Massilia sp. METH4: one gene and its partners. The protein of the gene in region 1 interacts with the protein of each later gene in a pairwise test. Links are inferred from orthologs where the notes say so. Each region holds a gene or a part of one and is shown on either strand. Other genes may lie near its edges.

What was found. Proteins that work in one complex are often made in the same cells at the same time.
Region 2: the proteins of V6Z91_RS11970 (region 1) and V6Z91_RS00285 interact in binary tests that used the Escherichia coli proteins (3 or more experiments, as listed by UniProt). The link is inferred for Massilia sp. METH4 from one-to-one orthologs.
Region 3: the proteins of V6Z91_RS11970 (region 1) and ftsA interact in binary tests that used the Escherichia coli proteins (3 or more experiments, as listed by UniProt). The link is inferred for Massilia sp. METH4 from one-to-one orthologs.

The regions. Positions count from the first base shown.
Region 1 is NZ_CP146614.1:2,699,407-2,704,358, forward strand. The notes cover bases 1,231-4,174. They hold V6Z91_RS11970 (rod shape-determining protein), read left to right. Parts: upstream 1,231-2,152; coding sequence 2,153-3,196; downstream 3,197-4,174. Other genes in these bases: gatA (Asp-tRNA(Asn)/Glu-tRNA(Gln) amidotransferase subunit GatA), read right to left, coding at 1,231-1,481; gatC (Asp-tRNA(Asn)/Glu-tRNA(Gln) amidotransferase subunit GatC), read right to left, coding at 1,506-1,805; mreC (rod shape-determining protein MreC), read left to right, coding at 3,351-4,174. In the rest of the region: more of gatA, read right to left, coding at 1-1,230; more of mreC, read left to right, coding at 4,175-4,526; rod shape-determining protein MreD, read left to right, coding at 4,523-4,952. UniProt on the Escherichia coli protein: Forms membrane-associated dynamic filaments that are essential for cell shape determination. Acts by regulating cell wall synthesis and cell elongation, and thus cell shape.
Region 2 is NZ_CP146614.1:59,117-62,028, reverse strand. It holds V6Z91_RS00285 (helix-turn-helix domain-containing protein), read left to right. Parts: upstream 1-925; coding sequence 926-1,900; downstream 1,901-2,912. Other genes in the region: ispG (flavodoxin-dependent (E)-4-hydroxy-3-methylbut-2-enyl-diphosphate synthase), read left to right, coding at 1,906-2,912; pilW (type IV pilus biogenesis/stability protein PilW), read left to right, coding at 22-852; rlmN (23S rRNA (adenine(2503)-C(2))-methyltransferase RlmN), read left to right, coding at 1-22.
Region 3 is NZ_CP146614.1:2,917,768-2,920,586, forward strand. It holds ftsA (cell division protein FtsA), read left to right. Parts: upstream 1-703; coding sequence 704-1,936; downstream 1,937-2,819. Other genes in the region: V6Z91_RS12955 (cell division protein FtsQ/DivIB), read left to right, coding at 1-669; ftsZ (cell division protein FtsZ), read left to right, coding at 2,057-2,819. UniProt on the Escherichia coli protein: Essential cell division protein that assists in the assembly of the Z ring. May serve as the principal membrane anchor for the Z ring.

The DNA of each region.
Region 1 (4,952 bases):
ACGCCTGCCGGAGCACGGGTGTGCCAGTCGGTCGCCTGCTGGAACTGGTGGGCGATGTTCAGCAGCTTCGCTTCGGCAAAGTAGTTGCCGATGACCTGCAGGCCCACCGGGCGGTTCGCGTTCTTGTCGCCCTGGCCGAAACCGCAGGGGATCGACATGCCGGGCAGGCCGGCCAGGCTGGTCGAGAGCGTGAAGATGTCGGCCAGGTAGTTGGCCACCGGATCGTCCGCCCTCGAGCCCAGGTCCCAGGCCACGGTCGGGGCCACCGGGCCCATGATCACGTCGCACACGGCATCCGGCCCGGAGAGGACCTTCGCGAAATCGTCGGCGATCAGGCGGCGGATCTTCTGCGCCTTCACATAGTACGCATCGTAGTAGCCATGGCACAGCACATAGGTGCCGACCATGATGCGGCGCTGCACCTCGGGGCCGAAGCCCTGGGCGCGCGTCTTCCTGTACATGTCCTGCAGGTCCTTGTAGCCCTCGGCGCGGAAGCCGTAGCGCACGCCGTCGAAGCGCGACAGGTTCGACGACGCCTCGGCCGGCGCGATCATGTAGTAGGCCGGGATCGACAGCGCGGTGTTCGGCAGCGAGATGTCGACCAGCGTGGCGCCCAGCTTCACGAACTGCTCCAGCGCGCCGCGCACGGCCGCTTCCACGTCCGCCGCAAGGCCTTCGCCGAAGTATTCCTTCGGCACGCCGACGCGCAGGCCGCTCAAGGGTTCATTCAGGTTGCGCGTGAAGTCTTCATGCACGCCGCCCTGTTCCGGCGCGAGGCTCGTCGAGTCGCGCTCGTCGTAGCCGGCCATAGCGGACAGCAGCAGGGCGCAATCCTCGGCTGTCCGCGCCATCGGGCCGCCCTGGTCCAGCGAGGAGGCGAAGGCGATCATGCCGAAGCGCGAGACGCGGCCGTAGGTGGGCTTGATGCCGGTGATGCCGCAGAACGAGGCCGGCTGGCGGATCGAGCCGCCCGTGTCGGTGCCGGTCACGGCCGGCGCCAGGCGCGCGGCCACCGCGGCGGCCGAGCCACCCGAGGAACCGCCCGGCACGGCAGCCTTGTCCCACGGATTCAGCACGGCGCCGAATGCCGAGTTCTCGTTGGACGAGCCCATGGCGAATTCGTCGCAATTGACCTTGCCGAGGTGGACCATGCCCACGCCATGCAGTTTCTCGACCACCGTGGCGTCGAACGGGCTCACGTAGTTGGCCAGCATCTTCGAGCCGGCAGTCGAGCGCCAGCCGCGCGTGACGAAGATATCCTTGTGGGCAATCGGCACGCCGGTCAGCGCATGGGCATTGCCGGCGGCCAGGCGCGCGTCCGCATCGGCGGCCTGGGCCAGCGTCAGCTGGCGGTCAACGTGCAGGAAGGCATTCAGGTCGCTCGCCTCGATGCGGTCCAGGTAATGCGTGGCCAGCTCGGTGGCGGAAATCTCTTTCGACTGCAGCAGCGCGGACAGTTCTTTGAGGGTCTTGGTATGGATGGTCATGTTCTCAACGCGCGTGGATTAGTCGATCACCTTCGGCACCAGGTACAGGCCGTCTTCAGTTTTCGGCGCCACTTTCTGGTAGTCGTCGCGGCGGTTCGGTTCGGTGGGCACGTCGTCGCGCAGGCGCAGGGCGACCTGCATGTGCGCGGCCAGCGGGTGCGCCAGCGGCGGCACGCCGTCGGTATCCACGGCCCGCATCTGCTCGGCCAGCGCGAAAATGCCGTTCAGCTTGTCCAGCATCGCCGCGGAATGCTGCTCGTCCATTTCCAGTTGCGCCAGCTTGGCGATGCGGTTTACGTCATTGGGTGTCAGGGACATGGTCGAAGGGCGCGAAAAGCGCAGGAAATTTTAACAGCAGGTTTCGATAAGACTTTTGTAAGATCGGCCATTTCGGCCTTAAAACACCTGCAATACCGCGTAAATTCACAGTTGCAGGGCCACACTTTTGAGTGGATTTAGGGCAAATAGCCCGTGAATTATAAGGTAGAATGCCGGGTTGATGCGTTGCTGGCCTCCCGGGGGCCGGCGCCCCGTGGCCGCCCTGTTTTGTACGACTCCTGCAGGACTCGGCATGGCCCGGCGCGAAGCCGCCCCTTCCCAGCACATCGCGTCACAGGACACTTTCATAACTGCCCACGCGCGGGCAAGAGCGCTACAGGATACTCATGTTTGGTTTTTTACGCAGGTACATCTCGTCCGATCTGGCCATTGACCTCGGCACGGCAAATACCCTCATTTACGTGCGCGGCTCGGGCATCGTGCTCGACGAACCCTCGGTCGTGGCGATCCGCCAGGAAGGCGGCCCGAATGGCAAGAAGACCATCCAGGCAGTAGGCAAGGAAGCCAAGCAGATGCTCGGCAAGGTGCCCGGCAATATCGAAGCGATCCGCCCCATGAAGGATGGCGTGATCGCCGACTTCACCGTGACCGAGCAGATGCTCAAGCAGTTCATCCGCATGGTGCACGACTCGAAGTTCTTCCGCCCGTCGCCGCGCATCATCATCTGCGTGCCGTGCGGTTCGACCCAGGTGGAACGCCGCGCGATCCGTGAATCGGCGCTGGGCGCCGGCGCCTCGCAGGTGTACCTGATCGAGGAACCGATGGCCGCCGCGATCGGCGCCGGCCTGCCGGTGTCCGATGCCACGGGCTCGATGGTCGTCGACATCGGCGGCGGCACCACCGAGGTGGGCATCATCTCGCTGGGCGGCATGGTCTATAAAGGTTCCGTGCGCGTGGGCGGTGACAAGTTCGACGAGGCAATCGTCAACTACATCCGCCGCAACTACGGCATGCTGATCGGCGAACAGACGGCCGAGGCGATCAAGAAGGCCATCGGTTCCGCGTTCCCGGGCTCCGAAGTCAAGGAGATGGAAGTCAAGGGCCGCAACCTGTCCGAAGGCATTCCCCGTTCGTTCACGATCTCGTCGAACGAGATCCTGGAAGCACTGACCGACCCGCTGAACAATATCGTGTCGGCCGTGAAGAACGCGCTGGAACAGACCCCGCCGGAACTGGGCGCCGACATCGCCGAGAAAGGCATGATGCTGACGGGTGGCGGCGCGCTGCTGCGCGACCTGGATCGCCTGCTGATGGAAGAAACCGGCCTGCCGGTGCTGGTGGCCGAAGACCCGCTGACCTGCGTGGTGCGCGGCTCCGGCATGGCGCTGGAGCGCATGGACCAGCTCGGTTCGATCTTCTCGTACGAGTGATCGCTACCACGTCGGCCGCCGTTGCCGCCCTCGGTGCCATGGTCGGCGCGACGGTGGCCGGGGCGCGTTTGACGTAAGCAGTCGTTAGCAATACCGGAGCGGTTCCCGCGCCAGGCACTTGCCGGCGCGGTCCGCTCCCGTCCTTTCAGGGTCTATGGAATACAGTCCGCCGCCACTCTTCAAGCAAGGGGCGTCCGCGCGCGCCAAGATGATGATCTGCGCGTGCATCTCGATCGCGTTGCTGCTGTTCGATTCGCGGGTCGGCGCGCTGACCGTGGTGCGCCAGGCCGTCGGTACCGTGCTGTATCCGCTGCAGGTGGTGGCCATGCTGCCGCGCGACGCGATGTTGGGCGTGGGCACGTATTTCTCCACGCTGTCCGGCCTGCAACGCCAGGTGCGCGACCTGCAGACGAAGCAGATCGCCATGTCGCAGTCCCTGCAGCAGGCGCAGCTCATGCAGATCGAGAATGCCCAGCTGCGCCGCCTGCTGGAAGCCCGTGAAAAAGTGCCCGGCAAGACGATGCTGGCCGAGATCCTGTACGACGCGCGCGATGTCTTCACCCGCAAGGTGATCCTCAACCGCGGCACCCAGCAGGGTGTGCGGGCCGGACTGCCGGTGATCGACAACCAGGGCGTGGTGGGGCAGGTGACGCGCGTGTTTCCGTTCACGTCCGAAGTCACGCTGCTGACCGACAAGGAACAGGCCATTCCCGTGCAGGTGCTGCGCAACGGCTTGCGCAGCGTGGCTTACGGCCGCGGCCAGTCCGGCAACCTCGACCTGCGCTTCATGGCGCCCAATGCCGACGTGGTGGTGGGCGACATCCTCGTCACCTCCGGCATCGACGGCGTGTACCCGGCCGGCCTGGCCGTGGCGCGCGTCATGCAGGTGGAGAACAGCGCGAACGGCATGTTCGGCCGCGTGGTGTGCCAGCCGCTGGCCGGCATCGAGCGCAATACCCAATTGCTGATCCTGATGTCGCCGCCGGAACTGCCGCCACGGCCTCCGGAAGAAGATACCAGCAAGCCTGTGAAGAAGAAGAAAACGGCCGATGCCAAGGGAGCGGAGGGCGCGGCCGCCGCCGCCGCTGGTGCCGCCCCCGCCGGCACGGCTACGCCCACTGCCGCCGGCCCGGCAACGCTACCCGCGGCGCCGGGCGCGAATGGCGCGCCTGGCCTGCGGCCGGCGGCTCCGGCCCCTGCGGCAACAGCGGGCAACACCGCCGCGCCGCCCGCGGCGGCAACGAACAACGCCGCACCGGTGCCCACGGCAACGACGAACAATGCCGCGCCACGCGCCGTGCCGCCGGCGGCAGCGAGGGAGACCCGATGAACCGTCCGCAGTACATCCTGCTGCCCGTCAGCCCCGTATTCATCGCCATCAGCCTGATGGCCGCGTTCCTGCTCAACCTGATGCCATGGGGCCAGTTCGTCGCCGCGCCGGATTTCGTGGCGCTGGTGCTGGTATTCTGGGGCGTGCACCAGCCGCGCCGCGTGGGCATCGGCACCGCGTTCTGCCTCGGCCTGCTGATGGATGTGCACGACGCCACGCTGCTGGGCGAGAACGCGCTGGCCTATACGCTGCTGTCGTATTGCGCGATCATGATGCATCGGCGGGTGCTGTGGTTCCGGCTGAGCGCGCAGGCGATGCACGTGCTGCCGCTGCTGTTGCTGGCGCAGGTCGTGCAGCTGGCCGTGCGCTTCCTGGTCTCCGGCAAGTTTCCCGGCTGGTTCTACTTTGTCGAGAGCTTCGTGTCGG
Region 2 (2,912 bases), 2.6 Mb from region 1 along the record:
GATCGTGGAGATTCGTTCCTGATGGCCAAGCCCGTCCAGAGCCGCGCGCGCCTGGCAGCCCTCGGCATGGCCGTGGTGCTGGCGACGCAGCTGGCTGCCTGTACGGGCGGGCCGGGCGGGGCTGCCGCCACGAGCGGCAAGGCCGAGTTGCCCACGCTGTCGGATGCGACGGCCGCGCAAAAGCGCGCCCAGATCCGCATGCAGCTGGCGGTCGGCTACTACGAAGCGGGCCAGTTGCCGGTCGCGCTCGACGAGATCAAGAAGGCGATCGACGCCGACCCGCAGTACGCGGATGCCTACGGCATGCGCGCGCTGATCTACATGGGCATGGGCGAAACGACGCTGGCGGACGATAACTTCAAGCGCGCGCTGCAACTGGCGCCGAACAACCCGGACGTCGCCAACAACTATGGCTCGTTCCTGTGCCAGAGCGGGCGGGTGGCGGAGTCGTTCCGCTGGTTCGACGCCGCCCTGGCCAGCCGGCAGTACGCGTCGCCCGCGAAGGCGCTGAACAATGCGGGCAATTGCGCGCTGAAGAGCAAGGATTACGACCGGGCCGAGCAATATCTGCTGCAGGCACTGCAGCTGGCGCCGGACCAGCCATCGACCAGCGCCAACCTGGCGCGGGTTTATTTCGAGCGACGCGACTACGCGCGCGCCAACTTCTTTATCACCCGGCTGGGCAAGGTGGCCCGGCCCGACAGCCTGCCGGCCGACGTGCTGTGGCTGGCGATCCGGGTGCAGCATCGCCTTGGCGACAAGGCGGCGGAAGAGGAATGGGCGGCCGGGTTGCGTCGTCACCAAGCCTCGCCCGAGTATGCTGCGTATCAACGTGGGGCGTTTGATGAGTGAGACAGGGGTAACAATGGATTCAGAAGGGCAAAAAAAGCCGCAGAGCCAGCCACCAGCGCAGCCGGCCGGAGCAATGCTCGCCGCGCAACGCGAGGCCATGGGCCTCTCGGTGGAACAGATTGCTGACCAGCTGAAACTGGCGCCGCGCCAGGTGGTGGCGATCGAGCAGGGCGACTACGCGTCGCTGCCGAACATGGCCGTCACGCGCGGTTTCATCCGCGCCTACGCGAAGGTGGTGCGGCTCGACCCCGCGCCGCTGGTGGCCCAGATCGAGGTGACGCCCGCCGTCACCGCGACCGACCATCACCCGGTGCGCCGCGAGAAGATCACGACCACGTTCTCCGAGTCGCGTTTCCCCACGCTGACCGAGCGGCATTCGAAGCCGAAGATGTGGATCATCGGCGGCGTGGTGGCCTTGGCCGTCGTCGGCGTGGCCGCCGCGTGGCAGGCCGGCCTGCTGTCGCCGGCCGCGCTGACCAAGCCCGGCACCGCTACCCCGGCCGTCGTCGGCACGCCGGCCGCGCCTGGCACTGCCGCGACGACGGCGCCCGCCCCGGCCACCGCCGCGACCACGCCGCCGCTGCTGTCGCCGAACGTGCCGCTGGTCTCCACGCCGGGGCCGGCAACGCCCGAGAATACGGCACCGCTGGTGACGACGCCGGCGCCGAACACGGCTGCCGCGTCAGGCGCCGCGGCAACGGCCCCCGCGGCAACGCCGCCGGCCGCTGTCACGCCGCCGGCGGGCACTCCCGCGACGGCTGCGGCCGTGCCCGCCCCGGCCGCGACGCCGGCCGCGCCCGCCGCGCAGGGCGCGAATACGCTGACGATGGTGTTCACGGCCGATTCCTGGGTCGAGATTCGCCGTCCCGGCGCGTCGCCGCTGATTTCCCGCCTGGTGAAGGCGGGCAGCACCGAGAGTTTTGAAATCGACCGCCAGTCCACGCTGATCGTCGGCGCGCCCGACGGCGTGCGCGCCACGCTGCGCGGCCAGCCGCTGCCGTTGCCGAAGGTGGCGAACGGCACCATTTCCCGCGTCCAGATCAAGTAATGAGCATGACCGAAACGAACAACGCGATCCCGTCCGGCCCCGCATCCGGCCCAGCCGCGCGCCGCTCCAGCAAGGGTGTGCTGGTCGCCCATGGCGACCGCAAGGTGTGGGTCGGCGGCGACCACCCGGTCGTCGTGCAATCGATGACGAACACCGATACCGCCGATGCCGTCGGTACCGCCATCCAGATCAAGGAGCTGGCCCGCGCCGGCTCCGAGCTGGTGCGCCTGACGGTCGACCGGCCGGAAGCGGCGCAAGCCGTGCCGTATATCCGCGAGCAGCTCGACAAGATGGGTGTCGACGTGCCGCTGGTGGGCGACTTCCACTACAACGGCCACACGCTGCTGACCGAATATCCGGACTGCGCCGCCGCGCTGTCGAAGTACCGCATCAACCCCGGCAACGTCGGCAAGGGCGCCAAGCGCGACACGCAGTTCGCCCAGATGATCGAAGTGGCGATCCGCCACGACAAGCCGGTGCGCATCGGCGTCAACTGGGGTTCGCTCGACCAGGCACTGCTGGCGCGCATCATGGACGAGAACGCGGCGCGCACGAATCCCTGGACCGCCCAGCACGTGATGTACGAGGCGCTGATCACGTCGGCCATCGAGAATGCCCGGCGCGCCGAGGATATCGGCCTGGGGCGCGACAAGATCGTCCTGTCGTGCAAGGTCTCCGGCGTGCAGGACCTGATCGCCGTCTACCGCGAGCTGGCCAAGCGCTGCGACTACGCGCTGCACCTGGGCCTCACGGAAGCGGGCATGGGCAGCAAGGGCATCGTCGCCTCGACGGCCGCGCTGTCCGTGCTGCTGCAGGAAGGCATCGGCGACACGATCCGCATCTCGCTCACGCCGGAACCGGGCGGCGACCGCACCAAGGAAGTCGTGGTCGGCCAGGAAATCCTGCAGACGATGGGCTTGCGCAAGTTCATGCCGATGGTGATCGCCTGCCCGGGCTGCGGCCGCACCACGTCGACCACGTTCCAGGAACTGGCCGACGATATCCAGACCTA
Region 3 (2,819 bases), 220 kb from region 1 along the record:
GCGCACCGGCCGATCTTCGACCTGCGCACGATCCGCGTGGAAGCGATGGAGCGCGCCGAACTGCGGCACGTAAACCTGCTCACGCTGAGGAACGGCACGCAGGGGCGCATCCGCGGCAACTTCTTCACGGCGAACCTGGAACAGGTGCGCCAGGTGTTCGAGGCGGTGCCGTGGGTGCGCCGCGCCACGGTGCGGCGCGAATGGCCGAACCAGCTGATCGTGGAAGTGGAAGAGCACGAGGCGCTGGGTACCTGGGGCGAGGATGGCCGGCTGCTGTCGGTGAAGGGCGATGTGTTTACGGCCAACCTGGCCGAGGCCGAAGAGGATCACGAGCTGCCGCAGTTCTCCGGACCGGATGGCAGCGAGAAGGAAGTGCTGTCGCGCTATGCCGAGCTGCGCAAGTGGTTCGCGCCGGCGAAGCTGGTGCCGGCGGGGCTGGCCCTGTCGGGCCGCTATGCGTGGACGGTCACGCTGGACAACGGTGCCGTGGTGGCGCTGGGCCGCGAGCAGACGCCCACGATGCTGAAGGAGCGCGTGGCGCGCCTGGTGTCGGTGTGGCCGCAGCTGGCTGCGCGCGTGCCCGATATCGAAACGATCGATATGCGCTACCAGAACGGCCTGGCGCTGTCGGCAACTGGATTGAAGATACCGGCCGAAAAGAAGAAGTAGGCCAAGTAGTACAACGAATACATACGAGCAGATAATGACAAAAGACGCGAAAAACCTGATCGTCGGCCTCGACATCGGCACCTCGAAGGTGGTGGCCGTGGTGGCCGAGGTGATGGGCGATGGCCGCCACGAAGTGATCGGGCTGGGACAGCACGAATCGAAGGGCCTCAAGAAGGGCGTGGTGGTGAACATCGAAGCGACCGTGGAATCCATCCAGCGTGCCCTCGAGGAAGCGGAGCTGATGGCCGACTGCAAGATCCGCAATGTGTATGCGGGCATCGCGGGCAGCCATATCCGCAGCTTCAATTCGAGCGGCATGGTGGCGATCAAGGAAAAGGAGGTCACGGCCACCGACGTGGCGCGCGTCATCGAAACGGCCAAGGCGGTTAACATCCCCACTGATCAGCAGCTGCTGCACACCGTGCCGCAGGAATTCATCGTGGACAGCCAGGAAGACGTGCGCGAGCCGATCGGCATGAGCGGCATCCGGCTGGAGGTGAAAGTACATATCGTCACGGGCGCGGTGAGCGCCGTGCAAAACATCGTCAAGTGCGTGCGGCGCTGCGGGCTCGAGGTCTCGGACCTGATCCTGCAGCCGATGGCATCCGCGGATGCCGTGCTCACGCCGGACGAAAAGGAATTGGGTGTAGTGCTGATCGATATCGGCGGCGGCACCACCGACGTTGCAGTGTTCTCGGACGGCGCGATCCGCCATACGGCAGTGATCCCGATCGCCGGTGACCAGATCACCAACGACATCGCGATGGCCTTGCGGACGCCCACGTCCGAAGCGGAGGAAATTAAGATCCGCTACGGCGTGGCAAAGCAGGTACTGGCGGATCCGGGTGAACACCTGGAAGTGCCGGGCCTGGGCGACCGCGGCCCCCGCAACCTGTCCCGCCAGGCGCTGGCTGCCGTCATCGAGCCGCGCGTGGAGGAACTGTTCGCCATGGTGCACCAGGTGGTGCGCGAGTCCGGATACGAGGGCGTGCTCTCGTCCGGCATCGTGCTGACCGGCGGCTCCTCGATCATGCCAGGCATGGTCGAAATGGCGGAGGACATCTTCCTGAAACCGGCGCGCCTCGGCACGCCGGACTATCGCGGCCAGCTGGCCGACGTGGTGCGCAGCCCCCGCTACGCCACCGTGCTCGGCCTGCTGCTGGAGGCGAAGAAGCAGTATCTGCGCGGGCACATCGTGACGCGCCAGGACGGGTCCGTGAAGGCGGTCTGGCAACGCATGAAGGAATGGTTCCTCGGGAATTTCTGAGGACACAGTAGAAACCAGGGTCGAGTAATTTTAAAATATTCGCGGTCGTCAAGCCCGGTCCTTCTACCGATAAGCAAGGGCTGGCAATTGAAGGGCGCATTCTTCTTCTAGGAGCACATCATGGAGTTCGATATGGTCGATAACGCATCACTGGGAACGGTGATCAAAGTGGTCGGTGTGGGCGGCGCGGGCGGTAACGCGGTGCAGCACATGATCAACAAGGGCATGAGCGGCGTGGAATTCATCGCCGCCAATACGGATGCCCAGGCGTTGTCGGCTTCCAAGGCCGACAACATCATCCAGATCGGCGAGACCGGCCTGGGCGCGGGCATGAAGCCCGACGTCGGCCGCAAGCTGGCCGAGGAATCGCGCAACCGCATCGAGGATGCGCTGCGCGGTGCGCACATGGTGTTCATCGCCGCCGGCATGGGCGGCGGCACCGGCACCGGCGCCGCCCCGATCGTCGCGGAAGTGGCGAAGTCGCTGGGCGCGCTGACCGTGGCCGTGGTCTCCAAGCCGTTCTCGCACGAAGGCCAGAAGTGCATGGAGATCGCCGAAGAAGGCCTGGAGCAGCTGTCGCAGAACGTCGACTCGCTGATCGTGATCCTGAACGAGAAGCTCGAAGAGATCTACGAGGATGAATCGCTGATCGAATGGCTGCAGCATGCCGACGACGTGCTGAACAACGCGGTCGCCGGCATCGCCGAGATCATCAACGTGCCGGGCCACATCAACGTCGACTTCAACGACGTGAAGACGATCATGGGCGAGCAGGGCAAGGCCATGATGGGCACCGCCGTCGCTTCCGGCGTGGACCGCGCGCGCATCGCCGCGGAACAGGCCGTGGCATCGCCGCTGCTGGACGGCATCGACCTGTCCGGCG